One region of the Streptomyces sp. NPDC048278 genome, then DNA from elsewhere that is predicted to be linked to it. Evidence: riboswitches for the same ligand, from Rfam matches in the RefSeq annotation. Region 1 holds a riboswitch; each other region holds the start of a gene.
What was found. Region 1 has a riboswitch for cobalamin ahead of AB0D74_RS41385 (prenyltransferase/squalene oxidase repeat-containing protein). Riboswitches for the same ligand answer to the same signal wherever they lie in the genome.

Region 2: it holds a riboswitch for cobalamin, as region 1 does, so the genes downstream of both, AB0D74_RS34625 (ribonucleoside-diphosphate reductase subunit alpha) here and AB0D74_RS41385 (prenyltransferase/squalene oxidase repeat-containing protein) in region 1, are expected to answer to the same signal.
Region 3: it holds a riboswitch for cobalamin, as region 1 does, so the genes downstream of both, AB0D74_RS27355 (ABC transporter substrate-binding protein) here and AB0D74_RS41385 (prenyltransferase/squalene oxidase repeat-containing protein) in region 1, are expected to answer to the same signal.
Region 4: it holds a riboswitch for cobalamin, as region 1 does, so the genes downstream of both, AB0D74_RS06515 (cobalamin biosynthesis protein) here and AB0D74_RS41385 (prenyltransferase/squalene oxidase repeat-containing protein) in region 1, are expected to answer to the same signal.

Annotation. Positions count from the first base shown of each region.
Region 1 is NZ_JBEZLP010000037.1:79,301-84,937, reverse strand. Features, by position in the region: gene AB0D74_RS41390 (hypothetical protein) at 1-1,094, opposite strand, end outside; cobalamin riboswitch at 1,245-1,320, opposite strand; cobalamin riboswitch at 1,431-1,562, shown strand; gene AB0D74_RS41385 (prenyltransferase/squalene oxidase repeat-containing protein) at 1,794-4,445, shown strand; gene AB0D74_RS41380 (hypothetical protein) at 4,472-5,359, shown strand; gene AB0D74_RS41375 (energy-coupling factor transporter transmembrane component T) at 5,365-5,637, shown strand, end outside.
Region 2 is NZ_JBEZLP010000025.1:152,816-158,452, forward strand. Features, by position in the region: gene AB0D74_RS34625 (ribonucleoside-diphosphate reductase subunit alpha) at 1-1,908, opposite strand, end outside; cobalamin riboswitch at 2,033-2,165, opposite strand; gene AB0D74_RS34630 (GNAT family N-acetyltransferase) at 2,163-2,717, opposite strand; gene mctP (monocarboxylate uptake permease MctP) at 2,812-4,416, opposite strand; gene AB0D74_RS34640 (DUF3311 domain-containing protein) at 4,413-4,685, opposite strand; gene AB0D74_RS34645 (GntR family transcriptional regulator) at 4,860-5,624, opposite strand.
Region 3 is NZ_JBEZLP010000017.1:4,111-9,747, reverse strand. Features, by position in the region: gene AB0D74_RS27370 (hypothetical protein) at 1-111, shown strand, start outside; gene AB0D74_RS27365 (GNAT family N-acetyltransferase) at 890-1,372, opposite strand; gene AB0D74_RS27360 (hypothetical protein) at 1,863-2,318, shown strand; cobalamin riboswitch at 2,376-2,553, shown strand; gene AB0D74_RS27355 (ABC transporter substrate-binding protein) at 2,608-3,648, shown strand; gene AB0D74_RS27350 (iron chelate uptake ABC transporter family permease subunit) at 3,645-4,661, shown strand; gene AB0D74_RS27345 (ABC transporter ATP-binding protein) at 4,658-5,479, shown strand; gene AB0D74_RS27340 ((2Fe-2S) ferredoxin domain-containing protein) at 5,460-5,637, shown strand, end outside.
Region 4 is NZ_JBEZLP010000003.1:66,946-72,582, reverse strand. Features, by position in the region: gene cobN (cobaltochelatase subunit CobN) at 1-201, opposite strand, end outside; gene AB0D74_RS06520 (cobyric acid synthase) at 198-1,733, opposite strand; gene AB0D74_RS06515 (cobalamin biosynthesis protein) at 1,730-2,680, opposite strand; cobalamin riboswitch at 2,793-2,933, opposite strand; gene AB0D74_RS06510 (DUF397 domain-containing protein) at 3,184-3,402, shown strand; gene AB0D74_RS06505 (hypothetical protein) at 3,656-4,102, opposite strand; gene AB0D74_RS06500 (helix-turn-helix transcriptional regulator) at 4,127-4,984, opposite strand; gene AB0D74_RS06495 (hypothetical protein) at 5,240-5,467, opposite strand; gene AB0D74_RS06490 (inorganic phosphate transporter) at 5,486-5,637, opposite strand, start outside.

The DNA of each region.
Region 1 (5,637 bases):
AGCTTCGTGGCCGTACCGGAGGTGAGGGACGTCTGCCCGACCCACTGCGGGGCGCCGGTCGTGGTGGGGACGGGCGGGGTGGCGGTGAACCCGGCTCCGGCGACCGCGCGCAGGCCGTCGATGGAGGCGTAGGCGGACGGGCTGGTGTCGCTGGGCAGGTACTTGAAGCCGCCGCCGGGGTTGAACTGCTGGGCGATCAGGAAGTCGACCGGCGTCTTGCCCTGGGAGGTGAGGAAGTCGCCGGTCTGCGGGTTGATGCCGCAGGCGTTGAGACCCGACACCGCCCAGCCGTTGGAGTCGGTGTTGACCCCGAACAGCGCGCTGAAGGCGCCGCTGCTCGCGACCAGCTTGCTCTTCAGGAACGCCTTCGCCTGCACGATGTCGGTGTCCGTGTTGGGGACCCCCGACACGCACAGGGCGGCCATCGCGGCGCCGGTCATGTCGATGTCGCTCGCCGCCGCCAGCTGGGTCGCGTTGCCCTCGGCCTTGCTGTAGTTCCAGCCGCCGTCGTTGTGCTGGTTGGCGCGGATGCGGGTGACGATCGAATCGCGCAGCGCCTGCGGGACGCGGACCTGACCGGCCGTCGTCTTTGCCCCGTTCAGGGCGAGGGCCGCGAAGACGGTGCCGTTGAAGTTGGCCGACGGACCGAAGTAACCGGCCTCCGACGTCTGCCAGTAGCCGTAGATGTCGGCGATCAGGTTGCGGGCGTCGGAGACCCGGGACGGGTCGATGCCGGCGGCGTACGAGTTGAGCGTGGCCCGTTCGTAGTCGGTGACGACGGGGGAGGAGGACGGCCAGCCGCTGGTGGCGAGCAGGTTGCGGTAGACGGTTCTCGCGTTCTTGGTCGCGTCGCCGCCGGGCGTCACGTCCACGGCGGCGGTGCCCGCCGCGGCGAACGCGCTGAACGCCCACTCGTTGGACAGCCCCGACCCCGCGTACGAACCGTCCGCCGCCTGAAGGGACTTGAGATAGGTCACGCCGTTCGTCTTCGACGTGGCGATCTGGGCGGGGGTGGTGGTCGCGGCGGCGGGCAGCGTGGTGAGCGCGAAGGCACCCAGCACGGCGAGGACGGACACGGCGGTACGACGCGGCATGGCGGTACTAGGCGACACGGCGGTACGACGGGACATGGCCTGCTCCTTGGGTGGAGGACGCCGACCGGTCCCGCCGGTCCACAGCGGCGCGGCGGGTGTGGCCGCCGTCCGGGACGCGTGGACTCGGCTGTCAACGGTGCTTCGCCGCGCGGGCATTCGGGCTCGGGTCGGCCCCCTGCCGTCCCACACCGCTGCGCGTCAGCCCCGGACTCCCACCGGGTTCCCCCACTCGGCAGTCCGGGACGGTACCCGAGGACCACCGGGTCCGCCAGGGCCGTCCCGGGAGCGCACCCGAGCCCACCGGGGCGCGCCTGTGCACCGCCTTGACGCTCCCTGTGAACCATGTTCAAATCCGGCTGATACGCAACGAGTTCCAGGGGAAGCCGGTCGAATCCCGGCGCTGACCCGCAACCGTAGGCCCGGCAGCAGTGCCGGGCGAGCCGGACTGCCTGGAGCGTGTTCAACAGCAACAGACGCCGTCGTGGACTACGGCGTGGTGCGAGCAGCTTTCGTGCGCCGGGGCAGTGACTCCGGGCGGCGAAGGCCCCCTGCCACGTCTCCGTCCGCGCCGGACAGCCGGCGAGGGGGACCGCGGTGAGAACCGGAACGGGGAGACGAGAAGGCGTACGGACGGGGAGACGAAGAGACGTACGTACGGCGGCAGTCGGCGCGGCCCTGCTCGCTCTGCTCGCGAGCTTCGTGACGTTCCTCACGACGACTTCCGCCGCGGCCGACGGGGTCGGCGACTGCACCGCCACCAAGGGCGCCGTGGTCGCCGTCGACTTCGGGGCCTTCGGCGGCACCGCCGAGCGCGGCTGCGACACCACCCCGACCACCGGCTACGACCTCCTCCACGACGCCGGTTTCACCACCACCGGCACCCAGCACGACGGCCCCGCCTTCATCTGCCGCATCGGCTACGGCTCGTTCAACTCCGGTACGCAGTACCCGACTCCGGACAAGGAGTCCTGCGTCCTGACCCCGCCCGCCACCGCGTACTGGTCCTACTGGACCGCCTCGCCAGGCCAGGACGACTGGTCGTACAGCCAGTACGGCGCGATGGACCGCAAGGTGAAGGACGGCGACGTCGACGCCTGGGTGTACGGCGGCACGGACGTCGGCGGTACGACGGGCAGGCCGGCCTTCACGCCCGACGACGTACGCGCGGGTAACGGCGGCGGGACGCCCGATCCGAGCACCACACCCACCGGCGGTACGGGCAGGATCGACGTGGCCGGGGCCGCCCGGTGGCTGAAGAGCGGCCTCACCGACGGCGAACGCGTCGTCGACGACGGCGCCGGCACCCCGAACTACCTCCTGACCACCGAGACCGCCTACGCCCTCGCCGCAGCGGACGGCAAGAGCGCCACCCTCGACAAGGTCACGGCCTTCCTCACCGCCCACACCGCCGACTACGCCTACCCGTCCGGCGCCGACCAGGCCCCCGATGCCACCGCCGCCGCCCGCCTGGCCCTGCTAGCCGAGGCCACCGAGGGCGACCCGCACGCCGTCGGCGGCCACGACCTGATCGCCGACCTCACCGCCAACGTCTGCGCGGCCGGTCCCGAGTCCGGTCAGCCGACCCCCGGCTGCACGGCCAAGGGCGACTTCCGCAACGCGACCTACGCCGAGGGCCAGGCCCTGTCCGTCCTCGCCCTGCTGCGGGCCGGCGTGACGCCCCCGGCCGCCACCGTCGACCGGCTCACCCAACTCCAGTGCGCGGACGGCGGGATCACCAGCATCCTCATCGGCCCCGGCGAGTACTGCGACGGCGATCCCGCCACCACCGGCCTCGTCGCCCTGGTCCTGCGGAAGGCGGGCGGACACGACGACGCGGTCGCCAAGGCCCGCACCTATCTGACCAAGGCACAGCGCGCGGACGGCGCCTTCCCGGGCTACACCGGTTCCCCCACCGGCAGCGTCTACGCGACCGCGTACGCCGCCCAGGCGCTGCGCGCCCTCGGGGACGGCGACCGTGCGGACGCGGCCGTCGGCTGGCTCTCCCGGCAGCAACTCGCGGGCGGCGGCTTCGGGTTCGACGAAGGTGCCACCGACCCGGCCGTCTACCCGACCCCGCCGGCCGTCCTCGCCGGTGCCGGCACCAGCCTGGTCACCCTCACCACGAAGCAGCCCGACCCGCCCACCTCGCCTTCGGGCTCCCCGACCCCGACCACGCCCGCTCCCGGCATCGGCCCCGACCTGAAGAAGGGCGTCGCATATCTCACCAGCGCCGCCAACCTCAAACAAGGCCAGTACTACACCGCCGGGCCCGGCACCACCCGCGCCGACTTCGGCCTCACCATCGACGGCGCCTACGCCCTCGCCGCCACCGGCCTGAACAACGCCAAGCTGCGCGGCATCGTCGACTTCCTCGACCTCGGCGGCAAGGACGGCGAGGGCCGGACCGTCGACGACTGGACGGGCATCGGCACTGCCTACGCCGCCGGCGGCTCCCTCGGCAAGACCGCCCTGCTCGCCGAAGCGGTCGGCCGGGACCCGCGCGACTTCGCCGGGCACGACCTGATCGCCGCGCTCGACAAAGCCGTCTGCGCGAAGCCGAGCACCGCCCCCGACCGCTCCTGCGCCGCCGAGGGCGCCTACACCTACGCGCCCTCGGTGTTCGCTCAGTCCCTCGCCGTCATGGCCCAACTCCGCGCCGGAGAACGGCCGGAGAAGCCGATCGCCTACCTGGAGAGCCTCCAGCAGGACAGCGGCGCCTGGCCGAGCCTGATCCCCGCGACGGGCGACACCGACGTCGACTCCACCGCGATCGCCGCCATGGCCCTGGACCTGGCCGGCGGTGACAAGGCCGAGGCAGCCGTCGACAAGGCGCTCACCTGGATCGCGTCGAAGCAGTTGCCCGACGGCGGCTTCCCCGGTGCGGCCGGAAACTCGGTCAACTCGGCGGCCCTCGCGGTGCAGGGGCTCTCCCTGGACGCACAGAAGTACGCCGACGAGATCACCGACGCCCAGAAGTGCCTCGCCGCCCAGCAGAACACCGACGGCGGGTTCAACGTGGCCAAGGAGGGCCAGCGCGGCTCCGACCTGAGGGCCTCCACGCAGGCGGTGGGCGGCGCGACCGGCATCTCCTTCGGAACCCTGGAGCGCAGCCTCGCCGGCACCTCACCCCAGCCGACCCCGTCCTCCACCCCGAGCCCGAACCCGAGCGGCAGCGCTCCGGAGATCGTCACCCCGGGCGGTGACGGCGGGACCCGCGGCGGCAGCGGGGCGCTGGCCTCCACCGGCGTCCAGGTCGGGGTGCTGGCCGCGATCGCCGCGCTGCTCGTGCTCGCCGGATGGCGTACGACGGTGACGGCGCGACGGCGTGCGGAAGCGGGGCATGACCGGTGAGCGCCCTCCGGCGGGCCGTGTCCCGCATGCTGACGGCCCTTGCCCTCACGGCAGTCGGCTTCGGCGTGACTGCCGCCCCGGCCTCCGCAGCCCCGCAGCCGATGGGCCGCTGCACCACCACCTCCGGAGTGGTGCTCGCCGTCGACTTCAGCCACTGGGGCGGTCCGATCCTCCGCTCCTGCGGCACGACCCCGACCACCGGCTACGACCTTCTCAACCAGGGCGGCTGGGCCACCACGGGTACCCAGCACGACGGCCCGGCCTTCATCTGCCGTATCGGCTACAGCGGTTACCAGCACGGCAAGCAGTACCCGACCGCCGCCCAGGACGACTGCGTGCTCACACCGCCCGCGGACGCCTACTGGTCGTACTGGCACGCCGACCCCGGCGCCCGCGACTGGTCCTACAGCCAGCTCGGCGCGATGCTCTACAAGCCGAAGCCCGGCAGCGTGGACCTCTGGATCTTCGGCGCCACGAACATCCAGGGCACCGAGGGCCGCCCGAAGGTCACCCCGGACCAATTGCGCGCCCACAACACCCGCCCGCAGGGCGACACCGGCCGCCCGGCCTCCACGTCCAAGGCGCCCGCGCTGCCACCGGACGTGGACACCGGCCCCGCGCCCGAACAGCAGCAGACCAAGCCCCCCACGGCGACACCGAAGGCCAAGCCGAGCCCGAAGCCGACGACGTCCGCCCGCAGCGCCACCCCGACACCCACCAAGACCGGCACTCCGAGCCCCTCGGCCACGGCACCACCGTCGAGCCCGGGCACCCGGGTGGTCGACGCGGCACCTGCCGCCGACGCCCCGCACCACTCCGGCTCGGTCGTCCCGGTACTCACCGGCGTCTCGCTCGTCGCGGTGATCGGCGGCGCGGCGCTGTACGTGGCGCGCCGCCGCCGTCGTACCGAGTGACCGGGATGGCCCGTACGACCGTCGGGACGGCGGCCGTCCCCTCCGGCCCCGAGCGGCCGGACCGGGGCGGACGTCGGCTTCCGCGCGTCCTGCACCCGGTCGCCTGGTGGGTGTGGGCCCTCTCCCTCGCCACCGCCGTCAGCCGCACCGACAACCCGCTGCTGCTGTTCCTCGTGCTCGCTGTCCTCGGCTACGTCGTCACCGCCCGCCGCACCGAAGCTCCCTGGGCGCGCGGCTTCAAGTACTACCTCTACCTGGCCCTCACGGTCGTCGCGATC
Region 2 (5,637 bases), on a different contig from region 1:
CTTGAAGAGGTTCGAGACCTGCGGCTCGATGCACTCGTAGACGCCCGCGATGGAGGCGATGGTGGCGGTGGGCGCGATCGCGAGCAGCAGGCTGTTGCGCAGGCCGACGGTGGAGACGCGTTCGCGCAGCGCCGCCCAGCGCTCCGGCCAGGTGAACTCGACGCCGTAGTGGTCGGGGTGGAGCACGCCCTGTGCGGTACGGGTCTTCTCCCAGGCCGGCAGCGGGCCGCCGCGCTCGGCGAGGTCGGCGGAGGCCTCGTACGCGGCGAGCATGATCCGCTCGGCGATCCGGGTGGACAGCGCCTTCGCCTCGGCGGAGTCGAAGGGCAGCCGCAGTTTGAAGAAGACGTCCTGCAGACCCATGGCGCCGAGACCCACGGGACGCCACTTGGCGTTGGACCGGCCCGCCTGCTCGGTCGGGTAGAAGTTGATGTCGACGACCCGGTCGAGGAAGGTCACGGCGGTGCGGACGGTCTCGTCGAGGCGCTCCCAGTCGATGTCACCGCCCGCCGTGTCGACGAAGGCGCCGAGGTTGACGGAACCGAGGTTGCAGACGGCGGTCTCGCCGTCGTCCGTGACCTCCAGGATCTCCGTGCAGAGGTTCGAGGAGTGGACGACGTGTCCGGGCAGGGCCGTCTGGTTCGCGGTGCGGTTGGCCGCGTCCTTGAAGGTCATCCACCCGTTGCCGGTCTGCGCGAGGGTGCGCATCATCCGGCCGTACAGGTCACGGGCCGGGATGGTCTTGTGCGCGAGCCCCGCCGCCTCGGCCTTGCGGTAGGCCGCGTCGAACTCCTCGCCCCACAGGTCCACCAGCTCCGGCACGTCGGAGGGGGAGAACAGCGACCACGGCTCGTCGGCGTTGACCCGGCGCATGAACTCGTCCGGGATCCAGTGCGCCAGGTTGAGGTTGTGGGTGCGGCGGGCGTCCTCGCCGGTGTTGTCGCGCAGCTCCAGGAACTCCTCGATGTCGGAGTGCCAGGTCTCCAGGTAGACCGCGGCGGCGCCCTTGCGCCGGCCCCCCTGGTTCACCGCGGCCACCGAGGCGTCCAGCGTCTTCAGGAACGGCACGATGCCGTTGGAGTGCCCGTTGGTGCCGCGGATCAGCGAACCCCGGCTGCGGATGCGGGAGTACGACAGGCCGATGCCGCCGGCGTGCTTCGAGAGGCGGGCGACCTGGTGGTAGCGGTCGTAGAGGGAGTCCAGCTCGTCCTTCGGGGAGTCGAGGAGATAGCAGGACGACATCTGGGGGTGCCGGGTGCCGGAGTTGAAGAGGGTGGGGGAGGAGGGGAGGTAGTCGAGGCGGCTCATGAGCCCGTAGAGCGCGGCGACCTCGGCCACCGACCTGACGGTGTCGTCCTCGGCGAGACCGGCGGCGACCCGGAGCATGAAGTGCTGGGGCGTCTCGATCACGCGGCGGGTGATCGGGTGCCGGAGCAGGTAGCGGCTGTGCAGCGTACGGAGGCCGAAGTAGCCGAAGCGGTCGTCGGCGGCCGGGTCGACGAGCGCGTCGAGGCGGGCCGCGTGCAGCCGGGCGAACTCGGCGGTCCGGTCCGCGATGAGACCCTCGCGGTGCCCCACCGCCACGGACTCCGTGAAGGACGTCACGCCCTGCGAGGCGGCCTCGGCGCGGATGGAGACGGTGAGCAGACGTGCGGCCAGCCGCGAGTAGGCGGGGTCCTCCGAGATCAGCCCGGCGGCGGCCTCGGTGGCCAGCTCGCGCAACTCCGACTCGTCGGCCCGCGCGGACCGCCCGCGCAACGCGGCGGCGGCGACCCGGCCGGGGTCGGCGTCGGGGAGGTCGGCGGTCAGCTCGGTCAGGGTCCGCAGCAACGCGGTGCCGGGACCGTCGTCCGCCATGGATTCCACAGAGCTGGTCGCTGAGGCCGGGTCGGCTGGCGCGATGGTCACGTGGGGCTCTCCCTCGCTGGGCACGGGGCCTGGCGGAGGGCAGCGGGCAGCACGAGCGCGCGCGGGCACGCGTCGAGACCCCGGCCCACTCCACGAGGCCCGGACGTCAGAACGCCCGAACCGGGTGGCTGGGCGTGCTGTCGGCAGGTCCTCGGACTGACTCCTGTGCACGAACATGCACAAGTACACCGTTGCGGGACAGTTCCGGATTCGCACCGGATTCCCCTGCGGCGACAGCGAGCATGAGCATACATCTAGTGCCGGGCTGTCACGTCACCCCCAGATGTTGTGTCGTGGAGGTGTCGGAGCGTCAGCTCGTAGGTGAGAAGGGTGACGTCCGCCAGCTCGGGCAGGGGGCGCCAGTCCCGCTCGGGTGTGCGGACGAAGCCCAGGCGTTCGTAGATCCGGTGGGCGGCGTGCATGGTCCGCTGGGTCGACAGCACGACGGCCGTGCAGCCCGCCACGGCCCGTGCGCGGTCGACGCAGGCCCGTACGAGGGACTCGCCGGCCCCGCGGCCACGGGCGGCCCCGGCGACGGCCAGCATCCTGATCTCGGCCTGCGAGGGGGCGGCGATGTCGGCCATCGGGCCGGGGCCGGGGGTGAAGGTGACACCGCCGAGGAGGGTGTCGCCGTCCACGGCGACGAGGACGGTGGCCGCGGCTGCCCGTTTCGCGACGTTCTTGAGTTCGGTGAGATACACGTCGCTCTCGCCGAAGTCGAGGAGGCCGTCGTGGAGGTAGGCCTGGGCCGTGATGCCGCCGAGGGCGTCGTACTCGGCGGGTCGCGCTTCGCGGATCAGGATCGTCATGCGGGTGAGTGTGTACGACAGCGGGCCGCCGTGGTGTCTGAATTCGGCGGCCCGCTGCGGGTCGTGTGGGGCTGGTCGCGCAGTCCCCGAGCTCCTAAAGGGGCGCTACAGCCGGCGGGAGTTCCACCTCCACGTCCGGGTCGTCTGCGTCCGCCGTGTAGTCGGCGGGGCTGGTCTCGTCGAGGCCCTCGGGGGCCTTGAGGGCCTTGAGGGCGAAGGTCAGGACCACCGTGACCACCACGTTCATCACGAAGGCGGTGAGGCCGATGTAGCCGATCTGGCCGAGGCCGGGGATCTCCTTGGAGGAGCCGCCGAAGTGCGCCTGGGTCGGGGAGGCCACGCCGTACGCGGCGGCCGTGCCGTAGACCATGCCGACCGCCCAGCCCGCCAGCAGGGCCCAGCGGTGGAACCAGCGGGTGAACAGGCCGCCGACCAGGGCCGGGAAGGTCTGCAGGATCCAGATGCCGCCGAGGAGCTGGAAGTTGATGGCGACCGTCTTGTCCATGGTGAGCACGAAGACCAGCGCGCCCACCTTCACCAGCAGCGAGACCAGCTTGGAGACCTGGGCCTCCTGCTTCGGCGTGGCGTCCGGCTTGATGAAGTCCCGGTAGATGTTGCGGGTGAAGAGGTTCGCCGCCGCGATGGACATGATGGCCGCGGGGACCAGGGCGCCGATGCCGATCGCCGCGAAGGCCACGCCCGCGAACCAGTCCGGGAACATGTTCTCGAACAGCTGGGGGATGGCCAGCTGGCCGTTGGTGACCTTGACGCCGGCCGCGATGGCCATGAAGCCCAGCAGGGCGAGCAGGCCCAGCATCAGGGAGTACAGCGGCAGGATCGTGGTGTTGCGGCGGATCACGTCACGGCTCCGGGAGGAGAGCGTCGCGGTGATCGAGTGCGGGTACATGAACAGGGCCAGCGCGGAGCCCAGTGCCAGGGTGGCGTACGTCCACTGGCCGGCCGCGGGCGGGACGAGACCGCCCGCGCCCGCCGCCGTGAACTTGTCGCCCGCCTTGGCGAAGATGTCGTCGAAGCCGCCCAGCTTGATCGGGATGTAGATGATCGCCACCGCGATGACGAGGTAGATCAGCGCGTCCTTCACGAACGCGATCAGGGCGGGGGCCCGCAGGCCGGAGGAGTAGGTGTAGGCCGCCAGCACGCCGAAGGCGATGAGCAGCGGGAGGTCCTTCACGAACCAGTTGGTGTTGTCGCCGCCGCCCACGCCCATCACGTCGAGCACCGCCTGGATGCCGACGAGCTGGAGCGCGATGTACGGCATCGTCGCCAGGATGCCGGTGAGGGCGACGGCCAGCGAGAGGCCCTTGGAGCCGAACCGGCCGCGCACGAAGTCGGAGGTCGTCACGTAGCCGTGCTTGTGCGAGACCGACCACAGGCGCGGCAGGAACGTGAAGATCAGCGGGTAGACCAGGATCGTGTACGGCACCGCGAAGAATCCGGCCGCGCCCGCCGCGTAGATCGCCGCCGGGACGGCGACGAAGGTGTACGCCGTGTACAGGTCGCCGCCGAGCAGGAACCAGGTGACCCAGGTGCCGAACGACCGGCCGCCGAGCCCCCATTCGTCGAGCGAGTGCTCGTTCTCGGCCTTGCGCCAGCGCGCGGCCAGGAAGCCCATGACCGTGACGGCCAGGAAGAAGAAGATGAAGACGCCGAGCGCGACGCCGTTCACACCGTCCTTCACCGCTGCACACCCCCGCTCGTGCCCGTGGCCCTGCGGCTGCGCTGGTCACGCTGCCACAGCTGGTAGGCGGTCATCGTGAGCACCGTGGAGAGCAGCACCCACAGCATCTGGTACCAGTAGAAGAACGGGATCCCGATGAACACCGGGTCCGTCTTGGCGTACGAGCCCACCCACAGCAGCGCCACGAAGGGGGCTATCAGGCAGAGGGCGATGGCGACGCGGATGGGCGTCACCACCGCCGCTTTGGTCACATCGGACGCATCTGACATCTCGCGGCTCCGTCCCCTCACTGACCGCACGGCGATCACCGTTGTTCACCTGTGTAATGCGCAGGCAATCATGGCGAAAGCGAAAGGTCAGCGGAAGACCTCCTCCGCATATCGGTATGTCGATTCGGTGGAGAAGGGTGACGTGCCGTCAGGCGGGGCGGGGTGTGAACGTGGTCAGTCCTGGGGCCTCTTGAGCCGGGCGACGAACTTGTAGCGGTCGCCGCGGTACACCGAGCGCACCCACTCCACCGGCTGGCCGTCGCGGTCCAGGGAGTGCCGGGAGAGCATCAGCATCGGCAGACCCACGTCGGTGCCGAGCAGGCCGGCCTCGCGCGGCGTCGCCAGCGAGGTCTCGATGGTCTCCTCGGCCTCGGCGAGATGGACGTCGTACACCTCGGCGAGGGCGGTGTACAGGGACGTGTACTTGACGAGGGAGCGGCGCAGGGCCGGGAAGCGCTTCGCGCTCAGGTGCGTGGTCTCGATCGCCATCGGCTCGGCGTTGGCCATGCGCAGCCGCTCGATGCGCAGCACGCGACCGCCTGCCGTTATGTCGAGCAGTCCGGCGAGCCGGTCGTCGGCGGTGATGTAGCCGATGTCCAGCAGCTGCGAGGTCGGCTCCAGGCCCTGGGCCCGCATGTCCTCCGTGTAGGAGGTGAGCTGGAGGGCCTGGGAGACCTTGGGCTTGGCGACGAAGGTGCCCTTGCCCTGGATGCGTTCGAGCCGGCCCTCGACGACCAGTTCCTGGAGGGCCTGGCGGACGGTGGTGCGGGAGGTGTCGAACTCGGCGGCCAGGGTGCGCTCGGGCGGGACCGGGGTGCCGGGGGCCTGGGTCTCGGTCATTTCGAGCAGGTGCTTCTTCAGGCGGTAGTACTTGGGCACGCGCGCGGTACGGACGGCTGTCCCGCTCTCGTTCTCCGCACTGCTGACGTCGGTGCTCATGCTCCGCCTTCCC
Region 3 (5,637 bases), on a different contig from region 1:
CTGGGGGACGCGGTGGTGCGGGGCTTGGGCGGGGTGGTCCGGGCGGTGTGCGAAGGCGCTGCGGCCTTCGGCCTCGGCGCGCTGGGCTTCCCGGTGCGCGCAGGGGCGTGAGGAGTCTTCGCGGCGCTCGCGGCGGCGCTGGGCGCCGCCGACGCCGTCCACGAGGGCTCGCCGGTCGGGACGGTGTCCCAGGGGCGGCTCCGGTGGGCGTCGTTCCACCAGGACGTCCTGCTCCACGAGGCCGTCGTCGCGTTGTCCTCGGCGCTGGTGGACCGGCGTCCGCCACTGTCGGGCCAGTTGGTACAGGCCAAGGCGGCGGACGGTATGCCCACGGCGCCCGCGGCGACGGTGGCGATGACTATCCGCCGGTATTGCGTGTTCCTACGATGTCTACCCATGCGTAACCCGCTCCTGAGCTGCGGCAGCGTCCTGCGGGTCGTCATTCTTAGGACGCCTCCACCACGTACGCAAAGGGCCTCGCCACTAGCTCGCCTAGTAGGCCCGGGCACCCCTTGCCAGGGGAGCGGGAAGCGTCGGTCCGCCCCTCGCGGCCCACGCGGAATCCTGTCGCCCCGTCAGAATCCCTACGCGCACCCAGAACGGCCGAAGACGGCACCCGCCCGGAAAGCCGCACGTCCAGGCACGACACACGCGCCTACCAAGCCGGACAAATCCCATATGTCATCAGAGCGGCCTCTACTATCCGGCCCGGCGAGGTCCCGGATCCGCTGTGACCGATGTCACGGAATAGTGCATTCCGGTTCTCGTCCGACCTGGATGCCGGGGTATCGCTCGGCACTGCGTCGGAACGGTTCGACGCCGCGCGATCGCCGCAGAGGCAGAGGTGCCGACCGAGGGCCGCCGGGGCGAAGCAGCCCCTCGGCGGTTGTCACGGATAGGAGGTGGTGCGGGTGACATGAGCGTGAAGCAGACGGGGTGATGATCCGAAGCCGTGGCGGGAGTAGGCCGGGATCGCGCGGGAACTGGAGTGCACGGTGACGCGTTCGAGCCCGAGTTCCCGAGCACGGTCCAGGACCGCGTCGATGAGCCGGCCGCCCAGGCCGCCATCGCGTTCGCCGGGAACGACGTACACGCACTGGAGGTCGCCCGATGCCCGGTGCAGGGCACGCGGGCTGGGCACCCGTGGGAGGACCGCCAGCCAGGCCATGCCGACGATCACCTCATCGCGGACCACGACCATGCAGCGGTGCGACGACGTGTTCTCCCTCGCCCACGTGACGAAGTGCCGCACGAACTCCGCGCGCCCGGTGACGGGAGCGTCCTGGTTCTCCAGGACCCACTGCCATCGGAGTTCGGCGACGACCTCCAGTTCATCGGAGGCGGCCGGACGGATGACGACGTTGTTCTCCACCCGCGCATTGTGCGGTCATCCGCCCGCCGCCGTCATCCCCACAAAGTGGCCCCGCACCCACCACGCTCCACATCTCGCCGCCCTGGTGGGGCCGTGAAATCGGCTGCATCCGAAAAGGCCGCTCTGCATGCGACCGAGGCCGTGTCCTGTCCCCTCCGTCAGGATTTTCTGCATCAGTTCGGTATCGGCTTCTAGGCTGGTTGTGGCGACGGAACTTGCGGACGGGGGGACAGTGGCGCCGACAGACATCCCGGGTCTGCTGAGGGGGCTGGCCGAGGCGGACGATCGGAGTGGGGCCCGGCTCGCGGCCTGGGACATTCTGGGAGGGGCCTGCGTCGGTGGCGGAGCGTCCATCGAGGCCACCACCCCGGAAGCGGTGCGGGGACTCCTGCGGTTGCTGGAAGGACGGAGTGCCGCATGGGTGGCCGACGTGCTGGGCGTTCTCGACGCGACCGCTGCCGTTCTGGGCGAGTGGGAAGAGCAACAGCACATGAGTTCCAGGCCTGAGTCGTACGACGCTCAGGTCGAGTGGGAGACCGTCGTGGCGGAGCTCCTCGCCCAGGGCCTCGGCCTGGTCCGCCCCTCGCTGACGGACGGTGACCCGGAAGTACGGTCCATGGCCGCGGCCCTGATCGGGGACGCGTCCGTCGAGTGGACGGCCGATCTCGACCTGCTGCTCGTGGCCGAGGCGACGGAGCCGCACCCGCTCGCGCGCGCCTGCCTGGCCGAGGCGGCGGTGACCCTCGCTGTGCGTTCCCCGGCAGGCAGGCTGCCCGGCCGGGTGCGGCAGTGGCTGCGTGATCCCGAAGGTGTTGTGCGCTTCAGGGTCGCCCGCACCGCGAGACGGGCACCGGTTGCCGAAGACGCGCAGCTCGCCCGCCTGGCCGAGGGGGTGTACGACGCCGACTCCGGGGCGGTGGAGACGGTCTGGCCCGCCGAGGTCTGAGGAAGCGTTCGCGCCGTCCCCCGTGACCGGGCGCACGGTCTGGCCGTACGAGGGAGTTGATAGCCTCGACGGGCCAGTCGAGCCACATCCGTGGTCAGGGAATCCGGTGCGAATCCGGAGCTGACGCGCAGCGGTGAGGGGGACGGGCGGGGCACGCACGCCACTGGGAGACCGGGAAGGCGCCCCGGCCGGACGAACCCGAGTCCGAAGACCTGCTGGCACCTCCGTGCCCCGGCGCGGAGGGACGTCCGTAGGCCAGGCTCCGCGTACGAGCCCCGACCCCAAAGGCATGCCCGTGCTCCGTACCCCGGCCCTGCTCCTCACCTCCGCCCTGCTGCTCACCGCCTGCGGTTCCTCCGACGGCGACGGCGACGACCCGAAGGCGGAGCGGACCGCTGCCGCCGGATACCCCGTCACCCTCGACAACTGCGGCGACAAGGTCACCCTGAAGTCGGCCCCGAAGCGGGCCGTCTCCCTCAACCAGGGCACCACCGAGATCCTGCTCTCCCTCGGCCTGGCCGACCGCATGGCCGGTACGGCCACCTGGACCGACCCGGTGATGAAGGGCCTGGAGAAGGCCGACGCGTCCGTGCCGCGCCTCGCCGACAACAACCCCTCCTTCGAGAAGGTCCTGGACGCCGAACCCGACTTCGTCACCGCCTCGTTCGTCTCCACCCTCGGCAAGGGCGGGGTCGCCACCCGCGGGCAGTTCGAGAAGCTGGGCGTGCCCACGTACGTCTCGCCGTCCGACTGCTCCGAGGGCAAGGACAACGACAGCGGCGGCGACGGATCGCGCTCCACCCCCCTCACCCTCGACGCCGTGTACGGCGAGATACGCGACCTGGCCCGCGTCTTCGACGTCGAGAAGCGGGGCGAGACGCTCGTCGCCGAGCTGACGAAGCGGGTGCGCACGGCCACCGCCGGACTGCACGCCTCGGACGTGTCCCTCATGTACTGGTTCGCCAACTCCCAGTCTCCCTACCTCGCCGGCTGCTGCGGCGCGCCCGGCGCCATCACCCGTGCCGTCGGCGCGAAGAACGCGTTCGCCGACACCCACGACGAGTGGCCGCAGATCAACTGGGAGACCGTCGCCGACCGCGACCCCGACGTCATCGTCATCGGCGACCTGACCCGCAAGCAGCAGACCGCCGAGACCGCCGCGGCCAAGATCCGTTTCCTGGAGACCAACCCCGCCACCCGCAACCTGACCGCCGTCAAGAAGAAGCGGTATGTCCTGCTGAGCGGGCAGGCCATGAATCCGTCCATCCGCACGGTCGAGGGGATCGAGAAGGTCGCGGCCGGCCTGCGTGACTTCGGGCTCGCCAAGTGAGCCTCCGCGCCCTCCTGTTGACCGGCGGGGGACTGGCCGCGCTGCTGGTGTCGATCGCCGTGGCGGTGACGATCGGCCCCGCCGACATCTCCACCGGTGACGTCTGGGCGTCCGTCGCGGCCCATCTCGGGCTCGGCGAGAGCGCGTTGGCGCCGCTGCGGGACGGCATCGTGTGGAACCTGCGGATGCCGCGCACGCTGCTCGCCGCCGTGTGCGGGGCCGGACTCGCCGTGTGCGGCGCGGTCATGCAGTCGCTGCTGCGCAACCCGCTCGCCGACCCGTTCGTGCTCGGCGTCTCCTCCGGCGCGTCCACGGGAGCGGTCGCCGTGGTGGTGCTGGGTGTGGGCGGGGGAGCGGTGTCGCTGTCGGCGGGCGCCTTCCTCGGCGCGCTGCTCTCCTTCGCCCTGGTGCTGCTGCTCAGCCACACCCTCGGCGGCAGCACGGACCGGGTCGTCCTGTCCGGGGTCGCGGCGATGCAGCTGTTCTCCGCGCTGACCTCGTTCACCGTGCTGACCTCCGCGGACGCCGAGACCACCCGGGGCGTGCTGTTCTGGCTGCTCGGCTCGCTGACGGGCGCGGACTGGGGGCAGGTGCTGCTGTGCTCCGTCGTGCTCGCCGTGGTCCTCACGGTGTGCCTCGGGCACGCCCGTACGCTCGACGCCTTCGCCTTCGGCGACGAGGCCGCCGCCGGACTCGGCGTCCATGTCGCCCGTACCCGCCTGGTCCTGCTCTGCGCGACCGCGCTGCTCACCGCCGCGCTGGTCAGCTGTGCCGGCGCGATCGGCTTCGTCGGCCTGGTCCTCCCGCACGCCACCCGCGCCCTGACCGGCGCCGGCCACGCCCGCCTCCTGCCGGTCACGGCCCTGACCGGGGCGGTCTTCCTGGTGTGGGTGGACACCCTGGCCCGAACCGTCCTCGACCCCCAGGAGGTCCCGGTGGGCGTGGTGACGTCCCTGATCGGCGTGCCGGCGTTCGTGGCCGTGCTCTACCGCGGACGGAGCAGGGCAGCATGACCAGCCTCCACGCGGACGGTGTCGTACGGCGCCTGGGCGACAAGGCCGTCGTCGACGGCGTCACCCTCACTCTGCGCCCCGGTGACACCGTCGGCATCCTCGGCCCCAACGGCTCCGGAAAATCAACCCTGTTGAGGCTCCTGGCCGGGGTCCTCGCCCCCACCGCAGGCGTCGTCACCCTGGACGGTCGCCCGCTCACCGAGGTCGGCCGCCGTGCCACCGCCCGCCGTATCGCCACGGTCGAACAGCACACCGACACCCAGACCGAACTGACCGTCCGGGACGTCGTCTCGCTCGGCCGCATCCCGCACCGCCGCGCCTGGACACCCCCGACGACGGCCGACGCGGCAGCCGTCACCGAGGCCCTGCGGAGCACCGGGCTGACCGACCGGGCCGGCCAGTCCTGGCACACCCTCTCCGGCGGCGAACGCCAGCGCACCCAGATCGCCCGCGCGCTCGCCCAGCAGCCCCGCGAACTCCTCCTCGACGAACCCACCAACCACCTCGACATCCAGCACCAGCTCGACCTCCTGGAACTGATCGCCGGCCTGCCGGTCACCACCGTCATCGCCCTGCACGACCTCAACCTCGCCGCGATGTACTGCGACCGCCTGCTCGTCCTGCGCGACGGCCGCGCGGTGACGGAGGGCACCCCGGCCGAGGTGCTCACCCCCGACCTCATCGAGCGGGTCTACGGCGTCCGCGCCGAGGTGACCCACGACCCCGGCCACCCCGTGATCCGCTTCCTGCGCCCGGCCGCCCGGGACGGATCTCCCCTGGAGAGGAGTGCGACGAGCGATGCCTCGACAGCGCCCTGAAACGGCCGGTACGGAGCACACCTCCGCCGAACCGGCACCGTGCCGCGTCGTCGTCTGCCGGGACTGCTGCTGCGGAACCCCCAAAGTCACCGGCGTGGATCACGACCGGCAGCTCGCGCGCCTGGCCGAGGAGGTACCCGTACGCGTCTCGGACTGCC
Region 4 (5,637 bases), on a different contig from region 1:
CAGCGCGGCGAGCCCGTCCTCCCAGGCCCGCTTGCCGCCGAGCAGCCGTACGACGGCGATGTCCGCGCCCGCGATCAGCGCGGGCAGCTCCTCCGCGACGTCGACGCGCGTCGGATTGCCGATCCGGTAGTCGGCACCGGAGGCGGCCCGGGCCGCCAGCAGATCGGTGTCGGCGGTCGACAACAACAACACAGTGCTCATGCGGGCGCTCCCGGTGGAATGAAAGGCAGTCCTTGCGGCGCGCCCGACTCGATGAGCCGCCAGAGCGCGTCCGTGTCCGCGTGCTGTTCGATCAGGTCGCCGAGCCGGTCGAGCTGCTCCTCGCGCAGCGCGGCGAACGAGGTGTCGGGGGCCGGCACGAACCGGCGGCCCGCGGCGGTGGCCACCTCGCGCAGGAAGGCCCGGCGGAAACCGTCCGACTCCAGGGAGCCGTGCCAGTGCGTGCCCCAGGTCTGCCCGACCCGGCAGCCGTCCAGGCTGTGTCCATGGTCATCAGAGATGAACGCGTCGCCTCCGGTTACTTCGGCGACCCCGTGATGAATCTCGTACCCCTCGACCCGCTCGCCGAGTGCCGCCCCCTCCGGCCGGGTAAGGATCTTCTCGGGGGCGAACCGCACCCTTAGGGGCAGCACCCCGAGACCCTCCACCCGCCCCCGCCGGCTTTCGACCTCGTCCTCGATGTGCTCCCCGAGGATCTGGAAGCCGCCGCAGATCCCGAGCACGGGCCGCTGTTCGGCGGCCCGGCGCCGCAGCGCCTCCGCGAGCCCCCGCTCGTGCAGCCACTCCAGGGCGCGGACCGTCCCACGGGTGCCGGGAATGATGACGAGGTCGGCGTCGGCCAGCTCCTCCGGCCGGTCCACGAACCGCACCACGACGCCCGGTTCGGCGGCCAGCGCGTCCACGTCCGTGAAGTTGGACATCAGGGGGATCGCACAGACGGCGACCCGCAGCACGTCCTCGCCGACGGGCGGGGCGGTGTTCGACTCGCGGACGGTCCCGCGCAGGGAGACCCGGAGCCCGTCCTCCTCGTCGATGCCGAGGCCGTGCCGGAAGGGCAGGACACCGTAGGTGTGGCGCCCGGTGAGCCCGTGGAGCATGTCGAGGCCCGGCTCCAGCAGGGAGACGTCCCCACGGAACTTGTTGACGAGGAACCCGGCGACGAGGGCCTGGTCCTCCGGCGAGAGCAGTGCGACGGTCCCGAAGAAGGAGGCGAAGACGCCGCCGCGGTCGATGTCGCCGACCACGAGCACGGGCAGCCCGGCGTTCCGGGCGATCCCCATGTTCACGATGTCGGTCCGGCGCAGGTTGATCTCCGCCGGACTGCCGGCCCCCTCACAGATCACCGCGTCATACGTGCCCCGCAACTCGGCGAGACAGTCGAGCACCGTCCCGAGCAGCTTCTGCTGCCGCCCGCCGTGGTAGCCGCGCGCGCTCAGTTCGCCGACGGGCCTGCCGAGCAGCACGACCTGACTGCTCTGCTCGCCGCCGGGCTTGAGCAGCACGGGGTTCATCAGCGCGGTCGGCTCCACCCGGCAGGCCTGCGCCTGCATGGCCTGCGCCCGCCCGATCTCGGCTCCTTCGCGCGTGACAAAGGAGTTGAGCGACATGTTCTGCGCCTTGAACGGCGCGACCTTCACACCCTGCCGCACCAGCCACCGGCAGATACCGGCGGTGACGACACTCTTCCCGGCGTCGGAGGTGGTACCGGCGACGAGGAGGCCTCCGTTGTTCATGACGCCCGCCCCGAGCGCGATCCGCGCAGCAGGGCCCCCGCCGCGCTCACCCCCAGCGCCAGCCACCCCACGCGCCGCGACAACCGCACCGCCCGCCCGATGTCCGCGACTTCCACGGCCCGTCCCTCCCCGTTCAGCACCGGCCGGTGCTCGACCCGGCCCCCGTACGACAACGTCCCCCCGAGCCGGACCCCCAACGCCCCCGCGAAGGAAGCCTCCACGGGCCCGGCATTGGGACTCGGATGCTTCGCCGCGTCGGTCCGCCAGGCCCGTACGGCTCCCCGCGGGTCGTCCCCGGCCGCCGCGGCCAGTACGGCGGTGAGCCGTGCCCCCGGCCATCCGGCCACGTCGTCCAGGCGCGCGGAGGCCCACCCGTACCGCCGGTACCGGGCCGACCTGTGACCCACCATCGCGTCCAGGGTGTTGACGGCGCGGAACCCGACCAGACCGGGGACGCCGGCCACGGCTCCCCACACCAGCGCGCCCACGACCGCGTCGCTCGTGTTCTCGGCGACGGACTCCACGACCGCCCGCGCGATCCCGTCGGCGTCCAGGGCCTGCGGATCCCGTCCGCACAGATGCGGCAGCCGCGCCCGGGCCGCCTCGACGTCGCCGGCCTCCAGGGCCCGCCCGACGCCGCGGGCCTCGCGCGCGAGCGAAGTACCGCCGACCACGGCCCAGGTGGCGGCGGCGGTGAGAGCGACGGACGCGGCGGTGGACGGCCGTACGACCCGCTGGGCCACGGCGCCCAGCGCCACGGCGCCGCCGGCGCACACCGCGGTGTGCAGCGCGCCCCACCCGCGGTGGTCCCGCCACAGCACCCGCTCCACGGCGCCTGCCGCCCGTCCGAACACGGCGACCGGATGCCCTCGGCGCGGATCGCCGAGCAGCAGATCACCGAGTAGGCCGGCGGCGGCACCGTACGCGAAGACGCGATCGGCACCCATCGGCTCAGCCGGCCGAGGGGTCGGCGACGGGGTCGGGAACGGGCCGGGTACTCGACCTCGATCGGCAGCCGCGCATGGCGTTATGTCCTCACTCAGGGTGTCCGCGCCCTGGTTCGACGAGACCGGCGGTGGGAGTTCCTGGCTTCCGGGGACTGCTACCCCGGTGACAGTGGCGGGACCGCGCCGGATTCACACCGGCTTCCTCCCTTGCCGCCGTACATGGCTCCGGAAGTCCACCACGCCCCGGAAGACCCGTCAACTTGCCTTTGACCTGCAACGGAGGAGTGTGCTGAGGCCCACACACTGGCCGGTTCGCTCACTGGCCGACCGGCCCCTGTCTCCCTAGACTGAAACCGAGGATCCGGCGAGCGGTAGGGCGAGTGGCGGAGGGCGATTGCGACCCATTCCTCGGGGGGCCTGCGCGGCTGCGTGCGGTGACGCTACGGTTTACGGGCATCAACGGACACCTTCGAGGCGCCAATTCGCGAGTCGAGGAGGTCGGTGTGATCGACGGGGGCCCGTCCGCGAGTGCCTGGCGTATCAGCAGCTATTCGATGACTGGCGAAACCTGCGTGGCGGTCGCAGTCGTCGCGGGGGAGGTGCTGGTCCGCGACTCGAAGGACCTGACCGGCTCGGCCTTCATCTGTCTCGCGTGCGAGCCGTGGCACCTGTTCCTCGTGGGACTCAGATCGCGCGGCTTGAGTGACGCCGAGCCGATGTGACCGACCTGGGAGGGGGACCGGATGGGGAGCGACAGTGGGGGCCGCGGGGTGCACCGACCGGACTGGCTCGTCCTTGCGGCGTACTGCGTGGTGTGCGGTCTGGCGGCGAGCGTGGTGGGGGCCGCGACTTCGTTTCTGGCGGACGGCACCAGGGACAGGCTGATCGTCTGGGGAGCCGTGGCGACGGCCGTTGCCCTGGCCGGCGGTGTGGGATGGGGGTACGGCCCGGATCCGGTCCGTCGTCTGGTGAGAATCACTCTCGCCCGCCCCGGCCGGAGCGCCGCAGAAAGCGACCGAGAGCGACACCGACCGCACTGATCGCGCTCGTGGCGGCGAGTCCCAGTGCGATACCTATCGGCCTGGGTATGGACAGTTGGATGCCACGCGCCGCGTAGCAGAGAAAGCCCAGGGAGAGTACGACCGCGACCGTGCACAGGCTTGCGGTGACGAACCGCTGGATCGCGGTCCTGGAGAACGCCTTGTCCTCCGCGATCCGCCGGTCTTTCTCCCCATTTCGGATGTCCTCGTAGTTCTTGGTCTTCCGGGCGTTGTCCGTGACGCGGTCGATCAGTTCGTTGTCCGACAGGGAACCGGAACTCTGCAGCTCCTCAGGGGACGCAACGGTCCCCTCCGTCACACCGGACGGCTCACGTCCCCGGGGCCGCAGTGCTGCAGTGAGTCGTTCGGTGAGCCGCCCCATCGCCCCTCCTGTCGGGCCCATGGCCTAACTGGTGCCGAAGTCCCGTGCGGCGTCATCGATCAGAGCGACGGCGTCGTCGTCCGAGAGCGCCATGTCGGTGAGCAAGGCGAAGCATTCCTGGTATCGGGCGACGAGTTCATGGTCGTCCCTGATGGCGAGCTGTCCCGCCGAGTGCTCCACCCACAGCAGGTCGTCGTCGTCCTTGAAACCGAGCAGGACGAAACTGCCGAGCGTCGCGTAGTGGGCGCCCGCGCCGAAGGGCAGTACCTGGAGGGTTACCCGGGGGTGCTCCATCAGCGTCTTGATGTGCTGCAGTTGATGGCGCATTACGGCGGGTTCGCCGATCCGGCGGCGCAGGGCCGCCTCGTCGACCACGAACATCATCTCCGGGGACTCGTCCCCCTCGAAGAGCCGGTCCTGGCGGGCCGTGCGCAGTTCCACCACACGGCGAATGCGCTCCGGGGGGGCCTGGGGGGCGAGCAGCGCTTCCGCGTAGTCCTCTGTCTGCAGGAAGCCGGGGAAGACGATGGGGTGGTACGTGCGTACGGAGTCGGCGGCGCTCTCGTATCCGAGGTACTGGGTGAACGACTGGTTCAGTACGTCGCTGAAGGGAGTCCACCAACTCTGTCCCTTGGAGCCCCGGGCCGCCTCCTGGAGCTCGGAGACGAGCTGAGGGTCCGTCACTCCATAGCGTTCGAGGAGGGCGCGCAGGTCGGTCACCGAGAGACTGACCGTGCCGGCCTCGATGCGGATGATTTTGGAGAGGGACCACTCCAGGGCTTCGGCCGCCTCGCGCTGCGTCAACTCGGCTTTCTCGCGTGCACTGCGTAGTTCGATGCGCAGTCTGCGTCGGTTCAGGCTCGGATCCAGTGGCCTGGGCATCCTGCTCTCATCTCATCTCTGTGCGTCTGGGCCGAGGTTCGGGCGGCCGGCGGAACGCCATGCCCGATCCGACTCTATCAGTTGGCTGTGCTCCATATGCCATGTGTCGATTCGCTGTTTCGAGCAGACATCGCGATCCGACTGGTGTCGGGTCGCGCATGTCTGATCAGGACATGCAAAACGCGGGGCGGGGAAGCGTGAATGTGCGCTTCCCCGCCCCGCGGGACGGTGTGGAGGGGTGGTTCGCCCGAAGCCTCAGGCCTTCGCCACGATCAGGTGGATGCCGTACGCCACGGCTGCCGCGCAGCCGGCGAAGCAGAGGTAGGCGGCGGTCACGGCCAGGGTCGCGGAGTCGCCCTGGGCGGTGGCGCGTTCGCGGGCGGAGAGGCCCTTGATGCCGAGGGTGAAGAGCGCCACCAGCCCCACGGTGGCCACGAGGCTGACGCCGAAGACGGAGCCGATGGCTGCCCAGTCGATGTTCATGTCGCTTCTTCCTCGGGGTCAGACGGTGGCGGCCGGGTCGGTCGCGGGAGCGGCCGGGGCGGGGGAGGGGGACGGGATCGTGGCGGTGAGGTCGTCCGTGACCTGGCCCGTGACCGTGGCCGGGCCCGCGGGCGGCGGGGTCACGGCGGCGATCGCCGTGGTCACCACGC